2 regions of the Aquipuribacter aurantiacus genome follow, and region 2 is predicted to be linked to the other one. Evidence: predicted binding sites of a transcription regulator. Region 2 holds the regulator's gene; the other holds the start of a gene.
What was found. The regulator Rex, encoded in region 2, represses fermentation and respiration genes when NADH is low (regulators of the CRP and FNR family bind a similar motif). The targets are predictions, from matches to a motif close to CTTGTGAANNNNTTCACAAG.

Region 1 (4,407 bases), 190 kb from region 2:
AGACGCCCATCGCGATCACCCACTTGGGGTTGGGCATCTGGTCGTAGACCTGCCGCACGACCGGGGCCATCTTCTGGCTCACCCGGCCCGCGACGATCATCAGGTCGGCCTGACGCGGGCTGGCGGAGAACCGCTCCATGCCGAAGCGGGCGATGTCGTACTTGGGCCCGCCCACGGCCATCATCTCGATGGCGCAGCAGGCCAGGCCGAAGGTGGCCGGCCAGACCGACGCCTTGCGGACCAGGCCGACGAGCTGTTCCACCTGTCCCAGGAGGATCCCGGCGGGGAGCTTCTCCTCGATACCCATGCTGTTGCTCCTGTCGGTGGTGCGTGCGGTGCCGGTACGTGCTGGTGCTCAGGACTGGTGCGCGTGCTGGTCCGTCAGTCCCAGTCGAGCCCGCCACGACGCCAGACGTAGGCGTACGCGACGAGGATGGCCCCGACGAACAGCAGGACCTGGACCAGGGCGAACAGCCCCAGCTGGTTGAAGGCGATCGCCCACGGGATCAGGAAGACCGTCTCGATGTCGAAGACGATGAACAGCATGGCGATCAGGTAGAACTTGATCGGCACCCGGCCCCCGCCTGCGGCCTGCGGGGTGGGCTGGATGCCGCACTCGTAGGCCTCGAGCTTGGCCCGGTTGTAGCGCGAGGGACCGGTGAGCGACGTCGCGACGATGGAGAAGGCGGCGAAGCCGACGCCGATCGCCAGCATGATCACCAGCGGCAGATAGGGGCTCACGTGAGGTCTCCTCGTCGGGTCGCGCCTGGGACGCGGCCGTCTCGCGCATGCACGGTCGGCGACATCCTAGGGGTCGCCTCGTGCCGCTCCGAGACCTGGGGCTCGCCCCCCACCAGCACGTTTACGTCACCGGTCGCTGACGAAATGCATCCGTGACCGGCGGTGCGGGGGCGGGGGCTCATGCGAGGCGCGACGCCACCGGGGACAACCGCTCCATCTGCTGGATGACCTTGTCCACCGGGTCGCCACCCGTGTCCTCGTAGAGGTTGGCGAGCAGCTTGAGGACGAACTGCATGAGCAGCGGGCGCGGGAGCCCGTAGCGGGTCGCCGTGGCCATCACCCAGGGGTTGCCGATGATCTTCACGAAGACCCGGCCCAGCGCGTAGTAGGCGCCCATCTCGGCCTCGACGGCCTTGGGGTAGGCCTGCAGAGCGCGCTCGCGGGCGTGCTCCGGCATGGCCATCGCCTGGGCGATCACCCCGGCCGCGATCCGGGAGCTGGCCATGGCGTAGGCGATGCCCTCGCCGTTGAACGGGTTGACCATGCCGCCCGCGTCGCCGACCAGCAGAAGGCCCTTGGTGTAGTGCGGCGTGCGGTTGAAGCCCATCGGCAGGGCCGCGCCCTTGATGGCCATCGTCTGGTTGTCGGGGGTGAAGCCCCAGTCGGCCGGCATCGTCGCGACCCAGCGCTGCAGCAGCTCCTTGTAGTCGACCTTGCCGAAGGCGCTGGAGCTGCTGAGGATGCCGAGCCCGACGTTGCTCGTGCCGTCCCCGACGCCGAACACCCAGCCGTAGCCCGGCAGCAGCGTGGACTGCCCGGGCGGGCCGTCCCACAGCTCGAGCCAGGACTCCAGGTAGTCGTCGTGGGTGCGCGGGGACGTGTAGTACGTCCGCACCGCGACCCCGAGCGGACGGTCGTCGCGCTTGATCAGGCCCATGGCCAGGCTGAGCCGGCTGGAGTTGCCGTCGGCGGCGACGACCAGCCTGGCCCTGACGGTGCCGGTCAGGCCGGTCTTGCGGCCCCGCTCGTCGTGGCGGGCCCAGGTGACGGCCGTGATGCGGCCGGTGGCGTCCAGGACCGGGCCGGTGACCGAGGTCTGCTCGAACAGCTGCGCGCCCTCCCGCTGCGCGGTCCGGGCCAGCACCTCGTCGAGGTCGGCGCGGGGGCGGACCAGGCCGTAGCTGGGCACCCCGGTGAGCTCGGGCCAGTCCAGCTGCAGCCGCTGGCCGCCACCGATGATGCGGAGGCCCTTGTTGCGGATCCAGCCGTCCTCCTCGCGGTGCTGCACGCCGAGGGCGACGAGCTCCTTGACCCCGCGCGGGGTCAGCCCGTCGCCGCAGACCTTCTCGCGCGGGAAGGCCGTCTTCTCCAGCAGCACCACGTGCAGGCCGGTCCGGGCGAGGTAGGCCGCGGCCGTCGCGCCGGCGGGGCCCGCGCCGACCACGACGACGTCGGCCTCCGCGGGGACGTCGTCGACCGCGGTGACGGGCTGTTCGGTCAGGGTGCTCACGCGTGGACCTCCAGGGACATGCGCACCGGACTTGTGCACGTGTTCACAAGGGTACGACGGGGCCGGCCGCCCCGCCGGACGGGTGGCCCGGGCCGGCGGGCCGGGCGGGCCGGGCGGGCCGGGCGGGCCGGGCGGGGGTGGCACACGCAGGTGATGTGATCGGGGGGGTGGAGCGGCCGGATCACGACCAGTCCGTGTGCCACCCGTCGGTCAGGACGGCCGGACCGGTGCGGGCCCGCCGGGTCAGGGGCGGACGGCGCGGTGCAGGGCGACGATGCCGGCGCTGGCGTCGCGCCAGGTGACCTGGCTCCAGCCGGCCGCCCGGATCCGTTCGGCGAGCGCCTGCTGGTCGGGCCAGGCCTGGATCGACTCGGCCAGGTAGTCGTAGGCCTCCGGGTTGGACGAGGCCACGCGCGACACCGCGGGCAGCACCCGCAGCAGGTAGCGGTCGTAGACGGCCCGGAACGGCTTCCAGGTGGGGTGGCTGAACTCGCAGACGACGAGGCGGCCACCGGGACGCACGACCCGCAGCATCTCGGCCAGCCCGGCGTCGGGGTCGACCACGTTGCGCAGGCCGAAGGAGATGGTCGCGGCGTCGAACGAGGCGTCGGCGAACGGCAGCCGGGTTGCGTCACCGGCCAGGAACGACATGTCCGGTCGACGACGCCGGCCGACCTGGAGCATGCCGAGGGAGAAGTCGCAGGCCACCGCCCGCACCCCCGCGTCGGCGAACGGCTCGGTCGACGTCCCGGTGCCGGCGGCCAGGTCGAGGACCCGCTCGCCGTGGCGGGCGTCCAGGTCGCGCATCACCATGCGACGCCAGCGGCGGTCGGAGCCGAGCGACAGCACGGTGTTCGTCAGGTCGTACCGCTCGGCGACCCCGTCGAACATCGACGAGACCTCGTCGGGACGCTTGTCCAGCTGGGCGCGGACCGGGGTGTCGGGCACCTGCAGATCGTCCCACGACGCCCGGGGCGCGGGCACGACCGGTGGCGACCTACCCTGTGATCACGATGTCGAGCACCATGGCAGACCACGCCGAGCCGGCCGCCCGTCCTGGCGCCCGGCTCGTGTCACGCACCGTCGAGATCGACGACCCCGGCCCGTTGCTGGAGCTGCTGCCCCCCGGGCAGGCCCCGTTGTCCTGGGTGCGGCGCGGCGAGGGTCTCGTGGGCTGGGGCGAGACCGCCCGGGTGAGCACGACCGGCCCCGACCGGTTCGCCGCCGCCGAGCGGCGGTGGCAGCGGCTGCTGGCCGGCGCCGTGGTCCGCGACGACGTGGGCCTGCGGGGCACCGGTCCGGTGGCCTTCGGGTCGTTCGCGTTCGCCGACGGCTCGCCCAGCACCAGCCAGCTCGTCGTCCCGGCGACGGTCGTCGGGCACCGGGACGGGCGCTGGTGGCTGACGAGGACCACCCTCACCGACGGCAACACCGACGGCGTGATCCCGGGACCGGTCGACGGGCCGCCGCCCGTGGCGCCCGCCCCACCACGACCGGGCCCGGTCGCGTTCGCCGACGGCGCGGTGAGCAGCGCCGCCTGGGAGGCACTGGTGGAGGCCGCCGTCCGCCGCATCGAGGCCGGCGAGGTGGCCAAGGTCGTCCTGGCCCGGGACCTGCTGGCCCGCACCGGGTCCCCCCTGGACCCGCGCGCGCTGCTGCGGCGCCTGGCGGACGCCTACCCCTCCACCTGGACGTTCAGCGTCGACGGACTGGTGGGCGCCACCCCGGAGATGCTCGTCCGCACGCAGATGCGGCTGGTCGCCTCGCGCGTGCTGGCCGGGACCATCCGCCGCACCGGTGACGACGCCCACGACCTGGCCCTGGCGGCGTCGCTGGCCCGGTCGAGCAAGGACCTGGGCGAGCACGAGTACGCCGTCCGCAGCGTGGTCGAGGCCATCACCCCCTTCTGCGCCGGCACCAACGTCCCGGAGTCGCCGTTCGTGCTGCACCTGGCCAACGTCATGCACCTGGCCACCGACGTCACCGGCGTCCTGCGCGACGACGTGTCGAGCCTGCACCTGGCGGCCGCCCTGCACCCCTCGGCCGCGGTCTGCGGGACGCCGACGACGGCCGCGGCCGCCCTCATCGCCGAGCTGGAGGGCATGGACCGCGGTCGCTACGCCGGGCCGGTGGGCTGGCTGGACGCGGCGGGCGAC
Region 2 (4,407 bases):
GCGATGAGCCCCTCGGGCCGGGACCCGGCCGGCGGGGGCAGCAACCCCGTCTCCCTGGGGGCGGACCGGGCCGCGGCCGAACGTGACCGCCGCCGTCGCCGGGGGACGCCGCTGCTGAGCGCGTCGGGACCGGCCGCGCCGCGCACCCGGCCCCCGGTGCGGCGCACCTCGCCCGTCGTGACGCCGCTGCGCCGTGACGACCCCGTCGAGACGGTGATCGACCTGGTCGCCGAGGAGGCCGGCCAGCGGGTCGTCGAGGCCCTCGAGGCGGGGGCGCCGCCCCACCTGGCCGTGGTGCCGGACGAGCCGGCGCCGGACGGGCCGGGACCGGACGAGCCGGGACCGGACGAGCCGGGACCGGACGGGGAGCTGTCGGGGGGCGGCGAGGCGCCGGTGGACCCGGACGGCAGCGCGCACCTGCAGGAGCTGCTGCTGGACGCCGTCGACTTCGTCCGGCGCCGGCTGCAGGGCGACTACGCCGTCGACGAGTTCGGCTTCGACCCCGAGCTGACGGAGCGGGTGATGCTCGCCGTGCTCCGCCCCGTGTACCGGCGCTGGTTCCGGGTCGAGCTGCGCGGGGCCGAACGGATCCCGGCCGACCGCGGCGCCCTGCTGGTGGGCAACCACTCCGGCACGGTGGCCTGGGACGCCCTGATGACCCAGGTGGCGGTGCACGACAGCACCGACGGGCGGTTCCTGCGGCTGCTGGGCGCGGACCTGGTGTTCGCCACGCCGGTCGTCGGCGACGTCGCGCGTCGGATGGGGGCCACGCTGGCCGCCAGCAGCGACGCCGAGCGGCTGCTGTCCTCCGGCGAGCTGGTCGGGGTCTGGCCCGAGGGGTTCAAGGGCATCGGCAAGAACTACCGCGACCGGTACCGGTTGCAGCGCTTCGGCCGCGGCGGCTTCGTGTCCGCCGCCATCCGCACCCAGGTGCCCATCGTGCCGGTGAGCATCGTGGGGGCGGAGGAGATCCACCCGATGCTCGCCGACGTCCGGCCGCTGGCCCGGCTCACCGGGGCCCCCTACTGGCCCGTGACCCCCACGTTCCCGTGGCTGGGGCCGCTGGGGCTGGTGCCGCTGCCCAGCAAGTGGCTGATCGAGTTCGGCGAGCCGATCCCCACCGACCAGCTCGACCCCGGCGCCGCGGAGGACCCGATGGTGGTGTTCGAGATCACCGACCGGGTCCGCGAGGTCATCCAGCAGACCCTCTACGCGCTGCTGGTGCAGCGTCGCAGCGTGTTCCTCGGATGAGCGCTCGCGCCGCGAGGCCGCCGGTGCAGGTCCGGCTGATCGGCAAGCCCGGCTGCCACCTGTGCGACGAGGCCCGGGTCGTGGTGCAGGCGGAGTGTCGGCGCGCCGGCGCCGAGCTGACCGAGGTGTCCGTCCTCGACGACCCGGAGCTGCACGCCCGGTTCTGGGACCGGATCCCGGTCGTGGAGGTCGACGGCGCCACCGTCGAGCAGCTGCGGGTGGACCCGGTGCGCCTGCGGCGGCTGCTGAGCCCGGGCCGGCGGCGTCGCCTGCTCTGGTGAGGCCGGGCGGGGGCTACGGCGGACGCGTCGCGCCACTTTGTGCACGTCGTCACAAGCCCTTACGATGACACTTCCCGGCCGAGGAGAGACCCAAGTGCCCTTGCAGCGACTGCGACTGCCCCGCACGGGCTCCCGCGCGCCGAAGGGCCCCCTGGTCCAGGTCCGGACCGACGACGCCGTCGCCCGCACCGCCGCCGCCAGGGGGGTGCCCGAGGCCACGGTCGCGAGGCTCCCCACCTACCTGCAGGCGTTGCACGCCCTCGCCGACCGGGGGACCAGCACGGTGTCGAGCCAGGAGCTGGCCGACCTGGTCCACGTGTCCGCGGCCATGCTGCGCAAGGACCTGTCGCAGCTCGGCTCCTACGGCACCCGCGGTGTGGGCTACGACGTCGCGACCCTGGTGCACGAGATGTCCGCCGTGCTGGGCCTGGAGCACGACTGGCCCGTCGCCATCGTCGGCGTCGGCAACCTGGGCCGGGCGCTGGCGCACTACGGGGGGTTCACCAGCCGCGGCCTCAGCATCGCGGCGCTGTTCGACGCCGACCCCGCCGTCGTGGGCACGACCGTCAACGGCCGCACCGTCCACCACGTGGACGAGGTGCACCGGCTGGTGCAGGAGCGAAACGTCCGGATCGCCGTCATCGCCACCCCCGCCGAGGCCGCCCAGGTCACCAGCGAGACCCTGGTCCGGGCCGGCATCACCAGCATCCTCTGCTTCGCCGGGGCGGCCGTGCGCGTGCCCGACGGCGTCACCGTCCGCGCCGTCGACCTGTCCAGCGAGCTGCAGATCCTCGGGTTCCACGAGCAGCGCAAGCGCAGCGACGTCCTGGGGCCGCTGCGCCCCCCCGAGGGCCTCCGGGGGACCGACGCCGTCCTGCGCGCCGAGAGCGGTGCCCGGTGACCCTGCTCGTCGTCGGTGCCAGCCACCGGACCTGCCCGCTGCCGTCGCTGGAGCGCCTCGCGGAGGCCGCGGCCGACCCGGCCGCCCTGGCCCGCCGGGTGCTCGACGAGCGCTACGTCAACGAGGCCATGGTGGTGTCGACGTGCAACCGGGTCGAGGTCTACGTCGACGTCGACCGGTTCCACTCCGGCGTCGCCGCCGTGTCCAGCGCCCTGGCCCTGGGGACGGGGGTCGACGCCGCCGACCTGGGTGAGCACATGTACGCCCACTACGACGGGGCCGCGGTCGAGCACGTCTTCCAGGTCGTCGCCGGCCTGGACTCCATGGCCCTGGGCGAGGCGCAGATCCTCGGCCAGGTGCGGGGCGCGTACAGCCGCGCCCGGGCCGCCGGGCACGCCGGGCGGGGGCTGGCGGCGGTCGTCGAGCGTTCGCTGCGGGTCGGTCGACGGGCCCGCGCCGAGACCGGTCTGGACCGCCTCGGCAACCGCATGGTCACCGAGGCGCTGCACCTGGCCACGGCGCAGGTGGGGCCGCTGCCCGGCGCGCGGGTGGCCGTCGTGGGCGCCGGGGGCATGGCCGGCCTGGTGACGGCCACGCTGGCCCGCCAGGCGGCCGGCGCCATCACGGTGGTCAACCGCACGCACGACAAGGCCGTCCGGCTCGCGGAGTCGGTCGGGGGCGACGTCGCGACCCTGGCCGACCTCCCCCGTCTGCTGCGCGAGTGCGACGTCGTCGTCAGCTGCACGGGCTCCGTGGGGCACGTCGTCGAGGCCGACGACGTCAGGGCCGCCGTCGCCGCCCGCGGCGGCCGCCCGCTGGTGCTGGTCGACCTGGCCCTGCCCCGCGACGTCGCACCGCTGCCGGCCGGCCTGCCCACCGTCACGCTCGTCGACCTCGAGGGCCTCGGCGGCCTGCTCGCCGCCGAGGGCGACGGGACGACCGAGGTGGCCCGGGCGCGTGCCGTGGTGGCCGACGAGGTGCTCCTCTGGCGCGCCGAGGTCGAGGCCGCCACGGTCACCCCGACCGTCGTCGCGCTGCGAAGCCAGGCGGACGCCGTCGTGGCGGCCGAGCTGCAGCGGCTGCGGGGCCGGCTCGGCGACCTGGACCCGGCCGTGGCCGCCGAGGTCGAGCGCACGGTGCGCCGTGTGGTCGACAAGGTCCTCCACACCCCCACGGTGAGGGTCAAGGAGCTGGCGAGCGGACCGGACGGGTCGATGTACGCCGAGGCGCTGCAGACCCTCTTCGGCCTGCACGTGGCCGACACCCTGGACCCGGTCAACCGGCTGGGCACGCCGGGCCGGGCCGAGGGGACCAGCTCGTGATCCGCGTCGGCACCCGGGCCAGCACGCTGGCGCGCACCCAGTCCCAGCTGGTCGCCGACGCCCTGGCCCGGACGCTCGGCGAGGACTGCGAGCTCGTCCTGGTCTCGACCCACGGCGACCGCTCCGCCGAGCCGCTGCGCGAGCTGGCCCGTGACACCGGCGGCACCGGGGTGTTCGTCTCCGCGCTGCGCGACGCCCTGCTCGCCGGGCAGGTCGACGTGGCCGTGCACTCGCTCAAGGACCTCCCGACCGCCCCGTTCCCCGGGATCGACCTCGCCGCGGTGCCCGAGCGCGAGGACCCGCGCGACGCGCTGGTCTCCGTGGGCGGGACCCGGCTGGTCGACCTGCCCGACGGGGCCCGGGTCGGGACCGGCTCGCCCCGGCGGGCCGCGATGCTCGCGGTGGACGCCGCCCGCCGCGGACGCAGCCTGAGGGTCGTGGACGTGCGCGGCAACGTCGACACCCGGATGGGACGCGTCGGGGTGGACCTGGACGCGGTGGTCCTCGCCCTGGCGGGGCTGCGCCGGCTGGGTCGGGACGGCGAGGTCAGCGACGTGCTGGGCACCGACGTGCTGCTGCCCGCGCCGGGCCAGGGCGCCCTGGCGGTCGAGACCCGCAGCGGCGACCCGCTCGGCGCCCGGGTGCGCGACGC

Region 1: a site for Rex is predicted at 2,282-2,301, ahead of ACR80Q_RS08195 (geranylgeranyl reductase family protein). Genes of this name have one in related genera too.

The regions. Positions count from the first base shown of each region.
Region 1 covers NZ_JBPKAO010000004.1:321,314-325,720, reverse strand. Annotated here, with positions in the region: gene ACR80Q_RS08205 (NuoB/complex I 20 kDa subunit family protein) at 1-307, opposite strand, end outside; gene ACR80Q_RS08200 (NADH-quinone oxidoreductase subunit A) at 382-741, opposite strand; gene ACR80Q_RS08195 (geranylgeranyl reductase family protein) at 920-2,251, opposite strand; gene ACR80Q_RS08190 (demethylmenaquinone methyltransferase) at 2,495-3,142, opposite strand; gene ACR80Q_RS08185 (isochorismate synthase) at 3,265-4,407, shown strand, end outside.
Region 2 covers NZ_JBPKAO010000004.1:132,497-136,903, forward strand. Annotated here, with positions in the region: gene ACR80Q_RS07295 (NAD-dependent epimerase/dehydratase family protein) at 1-7, shown strand, start outside; gene ACR80Q_RS07300 (lysophospholipid acyltransferase family protein) at 4-1,251, shown strand; gene ACR80Q_RS07305 (glutaredoxin family protein) at 1,248-1,532, shown strand; gene ACR80Q_RS07310 (redox-sensing transcriptional repressor Rex) at 1,627-2,433, shown strand; gene ACR80Q_RS07315 (glutamyl-tRNA reductase) at 2,430-3,755, shown strand; gene hemC (hydroxymethylbilane synthase) at 3,752-4,407, shown strand, end outside.